Regions from separate parts of the Streptomyces vastus genome, predicted to be linked through region 2. Evidence: riboswitches for the same ligand, from Rfam matches in the RefSeq annotation. Region 2 holds a riboswitch; the other holds the start of a gene.
What was found. Region 2 has a riboswitch for cyclic di-AMP ahead of ABD357_RS19350 (LysM peptidoglycan-binding domain-containing protein). Riboswitches for the same ligand answer to the same signal wherever they lie in the genome.
Positions count from the first base shown of each region.

Region 1: it holds a riboswitch for cyclic di-AMP, as region 2 does, so the genes downstream of both, ABD357_RS33925 (transglycosylase family protein) here and ABD357_RS19350 (LysM peptidoglycan-binding domain-containing protein) in region 2, are expected to answer to the same signal.

Region 1 covers NZ_BAAASJ010000104.1:204,502-208,150, forward strand. The annotation lists gene ABD357_RS33920 (transglycosylase family protein) at 1-725, shown strand, start outside; cyclic di-AMP (ydaO/yuaA leader) riboswitch at 931-1,099, shown strand; gene ABD357_RS33925 (transglycosylase family protein) at 1,104-1,799, shown strand; gene eno (phosphopyruvate hydratase) at 2,068-3,354, shown strand; gene ABD357_RS33935 (FtsB family cell division protein) at 3,449-3,649, shown strand, end outside.
Region 2 covers NZ_BAAASJ010000036.1:228,673-232,321, reverse strand. The annotation lists gene ABD357_RS19355 (hypothetical protein) at 1-520, shown strand, start outside; cyclic di-AMP (ydaO/yuaA leader) riboswitch at 1,150-1,300, shown strand; gene ABD357_RS19350 (LysM peptidoglycan-binding domain-containing protein) at 1,305-2,042, shown strand; gene ABD357_RS19345 (peptidase inhibitor family I36 protein) at 3,030-3,649, shown strand, end outside.

The DNA of each region.
Region 1 (3,649 bases), on a different contig from region 2:
AGATCCTCGCCGACAAGGGGACGAGCCCCTGGGCGACCTGTGGACTGGTCGCGGGCCTGACGCAGAACTCCGGCTCGGCCGACGTTGACACGGGCCTGGCGCAGGACTCGCCCACGCCTACCCCCACTTCGCCCACCGAGGCGGACTCCGGATCGGGCTCCGATTCGGGGCAGACGTCAAGTGACGACCCCGTAAAGGGTGATTCATCCGGTAGTTCCGACTCGTCCGATACATCCGCTGATTCGGGATCATCCGGTACGTCCGGGTCGTCCACCGGTACCTCGCAGGATTCCGGCGGCGACTCCACCGCCGAATCACCGAGCCCCGACAGCTCGCCCAGCCCGCCCACGGGCGCGACGAATGAGGGCGACTCGGGTAATTCCGGCCAGAACGCCGACTCTTCGAGCGGCGAGAGTGAGAGTACGAACACAGATGAGGGCACCGGCCGCCATCGCGGTGGCGGCGCCGAAGAGGATGCCGATGCCTCCCGTACGGACGACTCCGGCGGTCGGCATGCCTCGCGTGCGGGCGGCGGCTCACGCGATGCGGCGGGCGTCGCGGACGGCTCGTACACCGTCCGTTCCGGAGACAGCCTCTCGGCAATCGCCGACTCCCTTGGCCTCCAAGGCGGATGGCCCGAGTTGTACTCCGCGAACAAGCGCACTGTCGGCGCCGACCCGGACCTCATCCTCCCCGGTCAGCGCCTTGAACTCGGCACGGACTGAGAGGTGTGCAAGGTGCCGAACCGGGCCAAAAGTGGCGGCAGTTCGGGCTGGATGTCCGGTTTGGTGAAAGTGAGACATGGATCTCAAAGGCCCTGATCGTCTTTGAAATTCGGCGGATCGCATGTTTACGGTCGTGACCGCTCGCCACAGCGGGCCCCGACGGATGTCACGCCGAATCCTGCCAACGTCCGTACGGGAACAGTCGTCGCGTAAAGCGCCGTAGGCAGGAGCGGGGGACCCAAGGTAAGTGCCGGGCCCGGTCGTCGAGACCAGGTGCGGCTTGGGGTGAAGTCGTGCGGAGCGATCCGCACGGCCGGGCAACTCACCAGGCCCGAACCCGACAGCTCACCTCGTAGGCGTCGGTGAGGGGATCTCTTCATGCTGCTTTCCGGCAAGGGCAAGCACCGTCGCCCGTCCAAGACCACCCGCATAGCCGCGCTCGCCGGTGTCACCGGTGCCGCCATCGCCGCCCCGCTGATGGTGTCGGGTACGGCCTCCGCCGCCACCGCCTCCGAGTGGGACGCCGTCGCCCAGTGCGAGTCGGGCGGCAACTGGTCCATCAACACCGGCAACGGCTACTACGGCGGCCTGCAGTTCTCCGCCTCCACCTGGGCCGGCTACGGCGGCACGAAGTACGCCGCCACCGCCGACCAGGCCTCCAAGGCCCAGCAGATCGAGATCGCCGAGAAGGTCCTCGCGGGCCAGGGCAAGGGTGCCTGGCCGGTCTGCGGCAAGGGTCTGTCGAGCGCCGCGTACACCGGCGGCGGCTCCTCGGACTCCGGTGCCGCTCAGGAGAACACCCAGCAGTCCCAGCAGCAGAGCGCCCCGGCCCAGGAGGAGCGCGCCTCCCGCTCCGCGGACCGCCCGGCTGCCAAGAAGACCGTCACCACCCCGACCGGCAAGAAGGTCAAGAAGGGTGACGGCGAGTACAAGGTCGTCAAGGGTGACACCCTCAGCGAGATCGCCACGGAGAACGACGTCAAGGGCGGCTGGCAGAAGCTGTTCAAGCTGAACGACGACATCGTCGACAACGCGGACGTCATCTACCCGGGCCAGCAGCTGCACCTCAGCTGAACTGAGCCCCGGCTCAGCTGAAGCCCGGCCCCCAGAGCGGCTGAGGCTGAGCCCCCAGCAGTCCCGCCCCGGTGCGTGTTCCCCCGTACGCACTGGGGCGGGACTTTTTGTTCCGTTCGGAAACAATTTACTCTCGGTTCGGTCCATGAGAGGGGCGGACGGCTGGCCGATCGCCCGGAGCCGGTTAGGCTCGTCCTCGCGGAGCCGCCGCGGCTTCGCGCTGTGCGGGCCCAGCGGCCCGCGTAACCGCGTCACATCCCAGAAGGAGATGCTCGTGCCGTCCATCGACGTCGTCGTAGCCCGGGAAATCCTGGACTCCCGAGGCAATCCCACGGTCGAGGTCGAGGTCGGCCTCGACGACGGCAGCACGGGTCGTGCCGCCGTTCCGTCCGGCGCCTCCACGGGCGCCTTCGAGGCTGTCGAACTCCGTGACGGAGACGCCAACCGCTACCTCGGCAAGGGTGTCGAGAAGGCGGTCCTCGCCGTCATCGAGCAGCTCGGCCCGGAGCTCGTCGGTTACGACGCCACCGAGCAGCGGCTGATCGACCAGGCCATGATCGACCTGGACGCCACCGACAACAAGGGCTCGCTCGGCGCCAACGCCATCCTCGGCGTCTCCCTCGCCGTCGCGCACGCCGCCTCCGAGGCCAGCGACCTCCCGCTGTTCCGTTACCTGGGCGGGCCGAACGCGCACCTGCTGCCCGTACCGATGATGAACATCCTGAACGGCGGCTCGCACGCCGACTCGAATGTGGACATCCAGGAGTTCATGATCGCCCCCATCGGCGCGGAGTCCTTCTCCGAGGCACTGCGCTGGGGCGCCGAGGTCTACCACACCCTCAAGAAGGTGCTGAAGACCAAGGGCCTGTCCACCGGCCTCGGCGACGAGGGCGGCTTCGCCCCGAACCTCGAGTCCAACCGCGCCGCCCTCGACCTCATCATCGAGGCCATCAAGGAGGCCGGCTACCAGCCCGGCGAGCAGGTCGCCCTCGCGCTCGACGTCGCCGCCTCCGAGTTCTACAAGGACGGCTCGTACCTCTTCGAGGGCAAGTCGCGCTCGGCCGCCGAGATGACGGAGTACTACGAGGAACTCGTCGCCTCGTACCCGCTCGTCTCCATCGAGGACCCGCTGTTCGAGGACGACTGGGCCGGCTGGAAGGTCATCACCGACAAGATCGGCGACAAGGTCCAGATCGTCGGCGACGACCTCTTCGTCACCAACCCGGAGCGCCTCGCCCGCGGTATCGAGGAGGGCTCCGCCAACGCCCTGCTGGTCAAGGTCAACCAGATCGGCTCGCTGACCGAGACCCTGGACGCCGTCGAGATGGCCCAGCGCAACGGCTTCAAGTGCATGATGTCCCACCGCTCCGGCGAGACCGAGGACGTCACCATCGCCGACCTCGCCGTCGCGGTGAACTGCGGCCAGATCAAGACCGGCGCCCCGGCCCGCTCGGACCGCGTCGCCAAGTACAACCAGCTGCTGCGCATCGAGGAGATCCTCGACGACGCCGCGGTGTACGCGGGCCGTTCGGCGTTCCCCCGCTTCAAGGGCTGACCTACACCTGTAGGCACTTCCTTGCCCACGTCCCCGTATGCGGTCCCGTACCGTGTGCGGGGACGTACGCGTGTATGAAGGGGAGGCGGGTGACATGGCCGGGAAGGACCGGGACCGGTTCTCCACCGCGACCAGGCTGCGGCTGCTCGGCGAGCAGACGGCGGCGCGCGTCTACCGCTCCCAGACCAGGCGCCAGGCCCGCCGCTCCCGGCTGACCGGCCGGGCCGCGCTCCTCGCCCTCGTCCTGTGCACCCTCGTCGTCGCCCTCGCATATCCGACCCGGCAGTACGTCTCC
Region 2 (3,649 bases):
CGGAGTTGTCATCCTGCTCGGTGCTGCGGCTGCCGCTGCGATTGTCGCCGGCAACAGTTGGCATCGGGCAGGCGCCGCGACGCTCGCGGGTTTCTCCGCGATTGCGTTGCCGCTGTTCGCCGGGCCCGGGATGTACGAGCTCTATATGAAGCAGGTCGGCGAGCGGGTCCACGCTGCGGTGGCCGACACCGGGGAGCGCAGGGGTGTGAAGAGGAGCACCACGCTGTCCGTGTGCCGAGTCGTGGACACGACCGGGGCCGTAAAGGATCTGTCCGAACAGCAGAACTGCCACGGCCAGTTCAAGCCGGGGCAGCTCATCGTCCTGTTCAAGGATCCGCTTGGTGTGCTCGATCCATGGGCGGAGGCTCTGCCCGGGGACCGCAGCGTCGATCCCCTCACGCTTCAGATCACGGCGGGGCTCTTCCTCGTGACCGGCTCATCCCTCTTCTATGCCGGGCAGCGGCGACGTTCCGACGGCGACCTGGTGGCGAGGGAACTGCGCAAGGTCCGGCGTTTGTGACGTCCGGGCGAGGTCTCGGTCGACTGTGCCGGGCAACGGGGCAGGGGGGCGTCCGGAGTCGCATGGACAGCCCACCTTCAGGGTCGTCGACCGTGCCGCTGCGGCGGCACGGTTGGGCAAGGTGAAATTGGTGTATCAGCTACGAATGTTACACATTATGGGCGATCTGTAACGTTTGTAGATCTACGTGCCGGTGGGTAGTCGACATGCACCACGTGCGTATACGCGGCCAGAGGCGAGCTTCGTCCGATATTCGACCTTATGCGGCAGCCTGCTTCCCGGACGCCGGTGCTCCGGCCTCCACTTCAAGCTCAACGTGGGACAACCCCGCAGAATGTAATGCCCGAGTTGCCTACATTGCCGCTTTATTCAGGCTTAGTGGTGCTTGATCGCGTGAATTGGGTCACGTTCGGGTGGATTGGGTGTTGAGGTGGCGCCTCGGCAACTTCCGCTTTGCGGTACGTAAGTTGAAGGTTGCGTTCCGGAATAATCGGGCGATTTCCCCCTCGTTTCGACGAGTTCATAAGGGGCGGACCGGGATTTCGGGGCTTGTTTCGGGTGTGTGCTCTCGCATACGTTCTCGTCGATCCGGGCGGAACGCCGAATCCTGCCGCCGCCTCGGAACCCCATTCATCCACGCGCTGACGGCAGGAGCGGGGGACCCAGGTAAGTCGCCGATCCGGGCACCGGAACGGCTTGGGGTGAAGTCGCGCTCATCGTGCGGCCGGGCATCTCCCGCCCGAACCCGACAGCTCACCTCGCAGGCGCCGGAGAGGAATTCGCCATGCCCGCACGAGGTAAGCACCGCCGTCCGAAAGCCCGCCGCATCGCCCGCGTCGTCGTCCCCGTAGGAACGGGCGGGGCCGCGCTCGCGCTCCCGTTCGTGGGGGTGACCGGCGCTCACGCCGCCCAGCCGGCGGCGCAGGTCGCACAGGTTGCGCAAGCCGCGGTTCCGCAGGTCGAGCTCGTCACGCACAAGGTGGTCAAGGGTGACACCCTGATCAGGATTGCGAAGAAGCGCACCACGAGCGGCGGTTGGCAGAAGCTCTACAAGGCCAACCGTGCGGTCATCGGTGACAACCCCTCGCTGATCAAGCCGGGCCTCACGCTGACGGTCGGTACGAAGAAGTCGGCCGCGAGCCCGGCGGCTGCCAAGTCCGCGGCGCCCGCTGCTGCCACCCCCGCCGCCGCGAAGACGTACACGAACGACCTCGACGGCTGGATCAAGGAGGCGCTGGACATCATGGCCCAGCATGGGATTCCGGGCTCGTACGACGGCATCCACCGCAACGTCATGCGCGAGTCGTCGGGGAACCCGCAGGCCATCAACAACTGGGACTCCAACGCCGCGGCCGGGACCCCGTCCAAGGGCCTCCTGCAGACCATCGATCCGACCTTCCAGGCCTACCACGTGCCCGGTACGTCGATGGACCCCTTCGACCCGGTCGCGAACATCGCGGCGGCCTGCAACTACGCCGCCGACAGATACGGCTCGATCGACAACGTCAACGGCCCTTACTGATCGGGCCTGGCTCGGCCTGCGACACGGCCATGGCCACAAGTGCCCCGTCCATGGGTCCATCCACCTGGGCGGGGCCGTTGGGGCCCATCGGTGGGAAATGCATTCTGAGGGCCTCGGCTTCGTCGGCTTGGACGACGACCTCGACGACCCGTGACCGTCACCGGCCGCAAGGCGGCCGGGGCCACCCGTTGACCGAAGCTCAGAAGCAGGCGAACAAGCTGGTCAGCCGCGAGCGTGCGGCCAACGAGCACGGCTTCGCCGACCTGATGAACTGGCGGATCCCCTCAAGGTTCGCATGAACGCCCGACACGCGACCGCCCTCATGCGACCGCGCTCCTGCGGGCTTTCCTCGTGCTGACGAACGCCGAGATCGAGCGCTGACGGACGATCACCTGCCACCGATCACGGTCGGCCCGATCATCCGGGCTCGAAGCGCCCATCCCCCTCGCCGTAACAGCAAGCCGGCCGGAATGCGCGTGTGTGCGGAATTTTGGAATCCACGCCCCTGAAGGGCTTGTGACAGGCCGTGACGCCGGGCCCGGAGGGGACGTGGCACAGACGGTGCGCCCCAACACGTGGCTGATCCGGCACCACGGGAAGCGATGACTCATCCGGAGGCGGGGAGGTCGGGCGCAGAAGCCGACGATCCGACGTCCCTTAGTGGGTTTGGCAGTTGGCGAGAAATCGCTTGATCCGAACGCCCGATCGGATCAAGATGGCTCTGCCCGGTCGGAGGAGATCACCGACCCACATGACGCGCCGCCCTGACCATGGGTGCGCGGGGGCAACGGGGGATGGAAAACGGGGGTCTGAATTATGTGCGTTTCACGCTGCGTTGCCGCCAAGTGCGAGATGCCGGCCGTTCGCGACGCCCAGCACCGGTAGGAGTCACCTTCCATCCGCCATCCGGCGCGATCGACCGCCGGTATGCGCGGTTCCGTCATGGCCGCGCGCTGTCCACATCACTGTTCGCACAGGGAGACATCCATGCGTCTACGCACCATGGCCGCTACCGCGGCCGTTGCCTCGCTGGTACTCGGCGGCGTCGCCGCCGCACCGTCGTTCGCCGCGGACGACCCCACCACGGTTCCCGGAGTCGTGACCGACGTCCTCACGCCCGAGGAGGAGGCTCAGGTCCACGCGCAGGCCGACGCCGCCGACACGGTGGATATGTACTACAAGGGCGAGAGAATCGACCCCGCGTCCGACTGGGAGGGCGCGCAGATCTGCGTCGAGGTGTCGGAGGACGGCACGATGCAGTGCTTCGACAACGACCGCGAGGCCAACACCTACCTCAGCGCCAACGCGCCGACCGCGGAGGGCCGGGCGGGAGCCAAGCGGGCGCTCACGGACCGAGCCTACCGCGATTGCCCGAGTAACTGGGTGTGCCTCTGGCAGAACTCCAATTACTCGGGCCGGCGGCTGCAGTGGCCGACGTATTCCGAGGCCAAAACGCGCCACCTCAACCAGTACTCCCCGTCGTTCCGGGACAAGGCTTCCTCTGCGTTCATAAACCGTCCGCAGCGCGGAGTTGAGCTCTACGACTTCCGTTCGGGCCTGCCCGACCCGCACCTGTTCCTGGGAGCGGGATACAGCCTCTACTCCAA